DNA from 3 places in the Arthrobacter zhaoguopingii genome. Region 2 is predicted to be linked to each of the others. Evidence: riboswitches for the same ligand, from Rfam matches in the RefSeq annotation. Region 2 holds a riboswitch; each other region holds the start of a gene.

Region 1 (2,314 bases), on a different contig from region 2:
GTCGCTGCCTTGCCGGAGGGAGCTGCCGGGGCGGCGGGCTTCGCGGGAGCAGGAGCCGGAGCCGGGGCGGGTGCAACCGCTGCGGTGACGACCTTGGCGGCGGGTGCCGGCGCCTGGACGGCGGGGGCGGCAGGGGCCACGGCGGGGGCGGCCACGGGAGCCGGGGCTGCCACGGGGGCCGGGGCCGGTGCTTCGACGACGACCGGCTTGGCGACGGCTTTCACGGGGGTGCGGTTGAACGCCACCTTCGCGTTGACGTCGGCGACGACGGCGGCCGGCGCCGCGGTCACCTCGAGCGTCGAGGTGAAGGATTCACGCTCGGGCTGCAGGTCGGCGGCGTTCGCTGCCACACCGGAGGTGAGGACCAGTCCCGACGCGGCTGCAACGACGGCAGCCTGGCGGCCCATTCCGCCGGCGTTGTCGCTGACGGCCTTGGCGAGGGTGGTGAGTGTAGCCGTACGCTGCGCTGCGCCGCGGTGGCGGGCAATGGAGGCGCGATTAGACATGGGAGATCTCCAGAAGGTGTTGAGAGAGGGGTTCTAGCGAACGCGGACGAAGCTTGCGCCAGGCAGATCTGACAGGGAGTGAAGACCGGTATTAAGGCCGTTGAGGCCACCGCTGATGACCTGGCCGTTTCCGACGTAGATGGCGACGTGGCCGCCGGTGATGACAAGGTCGCCGGCCGCGGGGGTTCCGACGACGTCGCCGTACTGGAAGAACTGGCCGGGGGCGAGGTCACCCACAGACTTTCCAACCGAGCGGAGGGCCTTCTCGACCATCGCGGTGCAGTCCTGTGCGACACCGATCTGGGAATAGGCGGATCCGACGAGTGCGGCGCCGATGCCGGAGGAGGGAACCTCGGGCTTCGGTGCGGGGGCAGGAGCGGCGGGGGCCGGAGCCGGGGCGGCGACGGCGGCAACCTGCATGGGGGCAGGAGCCGGAGCGGCGGGGGCTGCGACTGCGGGCCGGACGACCGGGGCCGCAGCGGGGACTTCTACGACCGGCGCTTCGACGACGGGCGCTTCGACGACGACGGGCGCGGGGGCCACGGTGACGGCTTCACGCTCGAACGAGACGGCGGCGGTGGCCGCGGCGCTGACGGCCGCGGTTTCCGGAGCGGTGACGCTCAGCGAGGAGGAGGACTGTACTTCGCGCTCGGCGGTGGAGGAGCCGTGGGCCGGGAGGCCGGCTGCGAGCACGAGGCCCGAGGCGGCGACGACGGCGGCGGCCTGGCGGCCGACCGAGCCGGCATTCGAGGTGACGGCCTTTGAGAGAGCCGTTAGCGGATTCACAGGAGCCTGGACGGCGCGGTGGCGCCCCAGAGAAGAGCTATTGGACACGTTTGATTGCCTCTCCCAATGCCTGCGAGGTGAGCTGTCGGATTCGGATGGGAGTCACCCGGCCGCTGAAATCAGCGACTTAACCCCAAGGATTTCTAAACGAAACCCAAAAATTGGTTCCCCCGCCTCTGCCATGCGAATTGTGCGGACGGACCTCAGGCAATGGCAGAGCTAGGCGATTTGCTTGAGGGCGCCGAATCTATAACGATTTGGCACGAGTAGTACCGTACCTCACATCTGACCCAATTGTCACATTCAGATCACGACAGGTGTGTCGCCCCTAAAGCCAGCCCATCGGGTCGACCGGACGCCCGCTGATCAGAACCTCAAAATGGAGGTGGCATCCGGTGGAGGAGCCGGTGCTGCCGCTGGTTCCGACGGCGGCTCCGCGCGCGAGGACATCCCCCTTGGCGACCTCCATCGAGGCGAGGTGGTTGTAGGTCGTCTCCAGGCCGTTGCCGTGGTCGACGACGACCCGGTTGCCGCCGCCGTAGGGGTGCCACCCGGCGGACATCACGGTCCCGTCGGCGGCGGCGCGGACCTCAGTGCCGCAGGCGGCGCTGAAGTCCTGCCCCGAGTGGAACTCCCCAGCGAGGCCCGTCATCGGGCTGACGCGGTGGCCGAACCCGGAGGTGCCCTTGAGGGTCTCGAGCGGCCCGCTCAGGGAGCCCTTCACGCCCAGCGGCACTCCCGGGCGGTCCGAGGCGGCAACGATTGCCCGGAGCTGGGTGTCGAAGTCCTGGGAACCTCGAAGGGGAACGGGGGTGAAGCTGATGCTTGCCGATTCCGGGGCGCGGACCTCCTGCGGTGCCGGCACGGTCCCGGCGGCCGAGGCCGAGGTGCCTGCGGCAGTGGTCGGCAGGGCCGCCGTCAGGACCAGCCCGGAGACGGCCGCGGCCATCGCCAGCTTCTGTCCGGCCCGGTCCGGTGAGCCGCCGGCCCACCGGCCGCTGCGGCGCCGGCTGGTCCGGTGC
Region 2 (2,314 bases):
CTTCAGCGGCGGCTTGCGGGTATGACCATCGCCGACGTCGTCCGGCGCGGAAAGTTCCTGTGGATGCCGCTGAATGCCCCGAGTGAGAATTCTCACCCCGCCGGGCCGCCCCGCACGGCGCTCATGGCCCATCTGGGCATGAGCGGACAGCTCCTGGTGAAGGATCCGGGACTTCCCGACGAAAAACACCTTCGGATCCGCCTTGTGCTGTCGCCGGCGCGCGACGAAACCGGGGTCGAACTGCCCTCCGAGCTGAGGTTCGTCGACCAGCGGATCTTTGGGGGGATGTTCCTTGCGGACCTCGAACCGACCCCGGACGGACTCCCGGGCGGCAGGGGAGAGGGTGATCTGCCGCTGATTCCGCGCCAGGCCGCCCACATCTCCCGTGACCCCCTCGACCCCGCCTTCTCCTTCGACGTCTTCCACGCCCGGCTGCGGGCCCGCCGCACAGGCATCAAGCGCGCTCTGCTTGATCAGTCACTCATTTCCGGCATCGGCAATATCTACGCCGACGAGGCACTGTGGGCCGCGCGCCTCCACTTCGCCCGCCCCACCGATACCCTCCGGCGGTCCGAGTCCCTCCGACTCGTCGAGGAGGCGCGGTCGGTAATGGAGCGGGCGCTTGAGGCCGGTGGAACGAGCTTCGATTCGCTCTACGTGAACATCAACGGCACCTCGGGATACTTCGAACGATCTCTCAACGCTTACGGCCGCACAGGCGAGCACTGCAGGCGGTGTGCCGCGGAAGGGCGGGAAACCCGGATGCGCAGGGATGTCTTCATGAACCGCTCCTCCTACAGCTGCCCTCGATGCCAGCCGGTACCGCGCAATGCCCGCTGGTAGTTACAGCGTTTACCCGTCCGTGATCTGAATGTGACAATTCCGAGATGCGCAGGTAGCGTTAGACCCGCGCCGGGACATCATGGACCGGCGCCCTTCGTCAGACTGCCTAACCCTGTCGGTGACAGAAGGACCGTTCGCATAACATTTCCGACAGGGGCGGGGGAACCGAGAGCGGGCTCTTTGTGAAGAGTCCTAGGGGTTAAGGCGCGGCACGGACATCATCTGGGGAGATGGTCCGGCGCGCCCGGGTGTCCCATCCGAACCCGACAGCTAACTCCGCAGGCATCGGGAGAGGCAACTTTATGTCCAAGAATCGTACAATCGCGCGCCACCGGGCGACCCCGGTCCGCACCAGTCCCCTCAAGACCGCAACCCGCGCCGTCGCCGCAACTGCCGGCGTAGCTGGCCGCCCGGCAGCCGTCGTCGTCGCAGCTTCGGGCATCCTGCTCGGTGCAACGCTTCCGGCGAACGCTGCCGGCGAGGTTGAGGTAAGCACGTCCGCATCGCAGGTCAGCGCCCCCGCTGTCCAGGCAGCCCCTGCCTCCGCAACCTCGCACACCGTGGTTGCAGGCGACACGCTCGGAAGCATCGCCGGCAAGTATGGGGTCAGCCTTGACGCCATCTTCGCCGCCAATGGAATGGGCTGGGACTCGGTCATCTACCCGGGCCAGACCATCGTCCTCTCCGGCGAAGCCGTAGCTGCTGCTCCGCAGCCCGCCGCCGCTGTCCAGGCCTTCGCTCCTGCTCCGCAGGCAGCACCGGCCCAGACCGCTGCGACCGCCAGCAACCCGATGGGCATCAGCAGCCAGAGCAACGGGATGCGCGTCATCGGCGCCGCCTCGACCAATGGCATCACCGGCACGGCACTGCAGGGCGTTGGCTCCGGCTACGTCTTCGGTGGCACCGGTTTCGGTGGCTGGGACTGCTCCGGCTTTGTCCAGTGGGTCTACGCCCAGAACGGCATCGACCTGCCCCGCACCACCTGGTCGCAGTTCGCCGCCCTGACCCCGACCGCCAACCCGCAGCCGGGCGACCTGGTCAGCCAGAACGGTGGAAGCCACGTCGGCATCTACCTCGGCAACGGCAAGATGGTCAGCGCGCTGAACCCCTCGCAGGGCACCCTCGTCCACGACGTGAGCGCCATGTCGGTCGACGGTTACTACACCGCCGGCTAATACCCCGCTGTTTCAGCACGCAAAAGGCCGGTGCCCCGAAAGGGGTACCGGCCTTTTGGCTATCCACCGACGCGCCCGGACTCGGGCCGCGCATCCCGCGGATGGGGGCGTGCCCGGTAGCTGCGGTCAGGGCCGCAGCGTCAGAAGCGGGGCCCCGGTGCCCGGTAGTGGGCGGCCAGACGCGCGAGGCCCTCGTCGATCGACACCTCGGGGACCCAGGCGAGCAGCTCCCGGGTCTGCCGCTGGTCGAACCAGTGCGCCGTCGAGAGCTGTTCAGCGAGGAAGCGGGTCATGGG
Region 3 (2,314 bases), on a different contig from region 2:
AGGTGAAGAAGGTTGAAAGGATCGGCGCGAACTTCCAGCGCATCACGTTCGGCGGGGACTGCCTGCGGGACTTCGGCGTGAACGGCCCGACCTGCGACCTGCGGATCAAGGTCATCATCCCTCCGCCCGGCGGCGGCACGGTCGACCTCCCCGGCGAACTTCTGCGCGGAGCCGGCGACGGCTGGTACCAGCGCTGGCTCGGCCTTGACCCGGCCGAACGCGGCGTCATGCGCACCTACACCGTTCGAGCGTCCCGCTGCCAGGGCCCCTCGCCCGAAATCGACGTGGACTTCGTCCTGCACTTCGACGCGGACGGCAGCGCCGGGCCGGCCGCTCGATGGGCTGCCGGTGCGGCCCCCGGGGCGACGCTGTGCCTGATCGGCCCGAACGCGGCGGCCGCCCGGTGTGCAACCGCCGGCGCCTACGGCGGCATCGAGTGGAAGCCCGGACTGGCGGGCTCGGTTCTCCTGGCCGGGGACGAGACGGCGGTCCCGGCCATCAGCGCAATCCTCGAATCCCTGCCACCGGATCTTGGCGGGCAGGCCTTCCTCGAAGTCGCCGACGCAGCGGACATCCAGCCCCTTGAAACCCCCTCCTCGGTGGAGGTCACCTGGCTCGTGCGCGGACGCGTGGAGCACGGCGGACTCCTGACCCAGGCCGTGCGCCGCGCCCTTCCCCCACCCGGCTGGGCCGTCCTGGCCGGGTCCGCCCCGGACCGGCAGGGCGCCCCCGGGCCCGAACCCGAGGAGGTGGACGTCGACCGCACCATCCTCTGGGAGACCCCCCAGGCGCTCTCCGCCGCGGCCTCCTCGACCGCCGAACGCCCGCCGGGGTCCCAGCCGTTCTATGCCTGGATCGCGGGGGAGGCCTCGATGGTCCGGGAGCTGCGCCGGTACCTGGTCCGCGACGTGGGCATCGACCGGAAGCAGGTCGCCTTCATGGGGTACTGGCGCCGCGGCAGGTCCGAATCTGCGTAGCGGCACGGCGTGTTGCTGCCGACACGCCCGGTGGAATATAACGGAATTGTAACTTCCGGCAAGATGAGTAAACTTGCTTGAAGTCTCAACACCGTGTATTCCCTGGTCCGTACGCCCAGCCCTGTCAGCGGACCGCCCTGACCCACCTCATGACAGGGGCGGAGGACCCACTTCCCGGCAGCACACCGCTGTCTTCGGGGTGAAGCCTTCACTGCATTGAACTGTCCGCACACAGCGGACCGGATGCCTGCATGCCCGCTAGAGGGGGCATGCAGGGTGCCGGCCCTGTGCAGTGGGGCCGAGTCGACTCTTGCTCGAACCCGACAGCTAACTTCGCTGGCGTCGCAGAGAGGCATTGAACTTGACCAACCCGGCCCTGCCCGGACGCCGCCGCGCGTCCGCAGCTGTCCTCAGCGCCACTTCAGCAACACCGGCTCCCGCCGCACCGGAAGCCGTCCCAGCCTTCCCGACCCGCCGCTCGCTGCGGCCCGAGCCGCTGCCGGTCCGCCGGCGCGAGCTGCGCCGCACGGCGGCCGCCGACACCAAGCCGGCGGGCCTCCTTCCGCGGATGCGCGCCGGAGCCCTCGTCGTCGGCCTGGCCGCCGTCGGCGCGGGCCTGGTGATGGGCGCCGTCCCCGCCCCGGCCTCAATGGACACCAAGACCTCCACGGTCCAGGCCGCCCCGGCCGCGTCCCTGCCGCAGATCACCGCCGACGCCGCCGCCGACATCGACTTCAGCCGCCAGAAAGTAGCCGGCGTGGCAATGACCAAGTCCGGCGCCACGGCCAAGACCCTCTCCACCGGGATCGCCCGCACCGGCGACAAGCCCACCCTCTCGGCGCCCCTCGAGAACCTGAGCGTCGCCTCGACCTTCGGCTACCGCGTGAACCCGCTCGGCGGCTACGCGCCCGAACTTCACACTGGCGTCGACTACGCGGGAGCGTGCGGAACCCCCGTCAAGGCCTCGGACAAGGGAGTTGTTGTCGACGCCGGCTGGCACGCCTACGGCGGCGGACAGCGGATCGTGATCGACCACGGTGACGGGCTCAAGTCCACCTACAATCACCTCAGCTCGATCGGCGTCAGCACGGGCCAGGCCATCGCCCGTGGCGCGCTGATCGGGGCCGTCGGCACCACCGGAAACTCCACCGGGTGCCACCTGCACTTCGAGGTCCTCGTCAACGACGAGAAGGTCGACCCCCTGCCCTGGCTCTAGGCCGGAACCCGCCCCTGCCGGCCGCCTACGGCAGGGGATTGCTGAGGATCGCCGGGTCCTTGCGGCCGTAGGGCATACGCAGCCGGAGCGACTCGGGCTTCATCTCGAAGGACATGTGCGT

What was found. Region 2 has a riboswitch for cyclic di-AMP ahead of GVV77_RS10945 (C40 family peptidase). Riboswitches for the same ligand answer to the same signal wherever they lie in the genome.
Region 1: it holds a riboswitch for cyclic di-AMP, as region 2 does, so the genes downstream of both, GVV77_RS13860 (NlpC/P60 family protein) here and GVV77_RS10945 (C40 family peptidase) in region 2, are expected to answer to the same signal.
Region 3: it holds a riboswitch for cyclic di-AMP, as region 2 does, so the genes downstream of both, GVV77_RS14825 (M23 family metallopeptidase) here and GVV77_RS10945 (C40 family peptidase) in region 2, are expected to answer to the same signal.

Annotation. Positions count from the first base shown of each region.
Region 1 covers NZ_WIAE01000011.1:5,380-7,693, forward strand. Annotated here, with positions in the region: gene GVV77_RS13855 (NlpC/P60 family protein) at 1-506, opposite strand, end outside; gene GVV77_RS13860 (NlpC/P60 family protein) at 540-1,292, opposite strand; cyclic di-AMP (ydaO/yuaA leader) riboswitch at 1,346-1,497, opposite strand; gene GVV77_RS13865 (M23 family metallopeptidase) at 1,621-2,314, opposite strand, start outside.
Region 2 covers NZ_WIAE01000007.1:35,073-37,386, reverse strand. Annotated here, with positions in the region: gene mutM (bifunctional DNA-formamidopyrimidine glycosylase/DNA-(apurinic or apyrimidinic site) lyase) at 1-843, shown strand, start outside; cyclic di-AMP (ydaO/yuaA leader) riboswitch at 969-1,142, shown strand; gene GVV77_RS10945 (C40 family peptidase) at 1,146-2,018, shown strand; gene GVV77_RS10940 (NAD-dependent epimerase/dehydratase family protein) at 2,159-2,314, opposite strand, start outside.
Region 3 covers NZ_WIAE01000013.1:3,409-5,722, reverse strand. Annotated here, with positions in the region: gene GVV77_RS14830 (siderophore-interacting protein) at 1-977, shown strand, start outside; cyclic di-AMP (ydaO/yuaA leader) riboswitch at 1,101-1,334, shown strand; gene GVV77_RS14825 (M23 family metallopeptidase) at 1,339-2,193, shown strand; gene GVV77_RS14820 (diacylglycerol/lipid kinase family protein) at 2,219-2,314, opposite strand, start outside.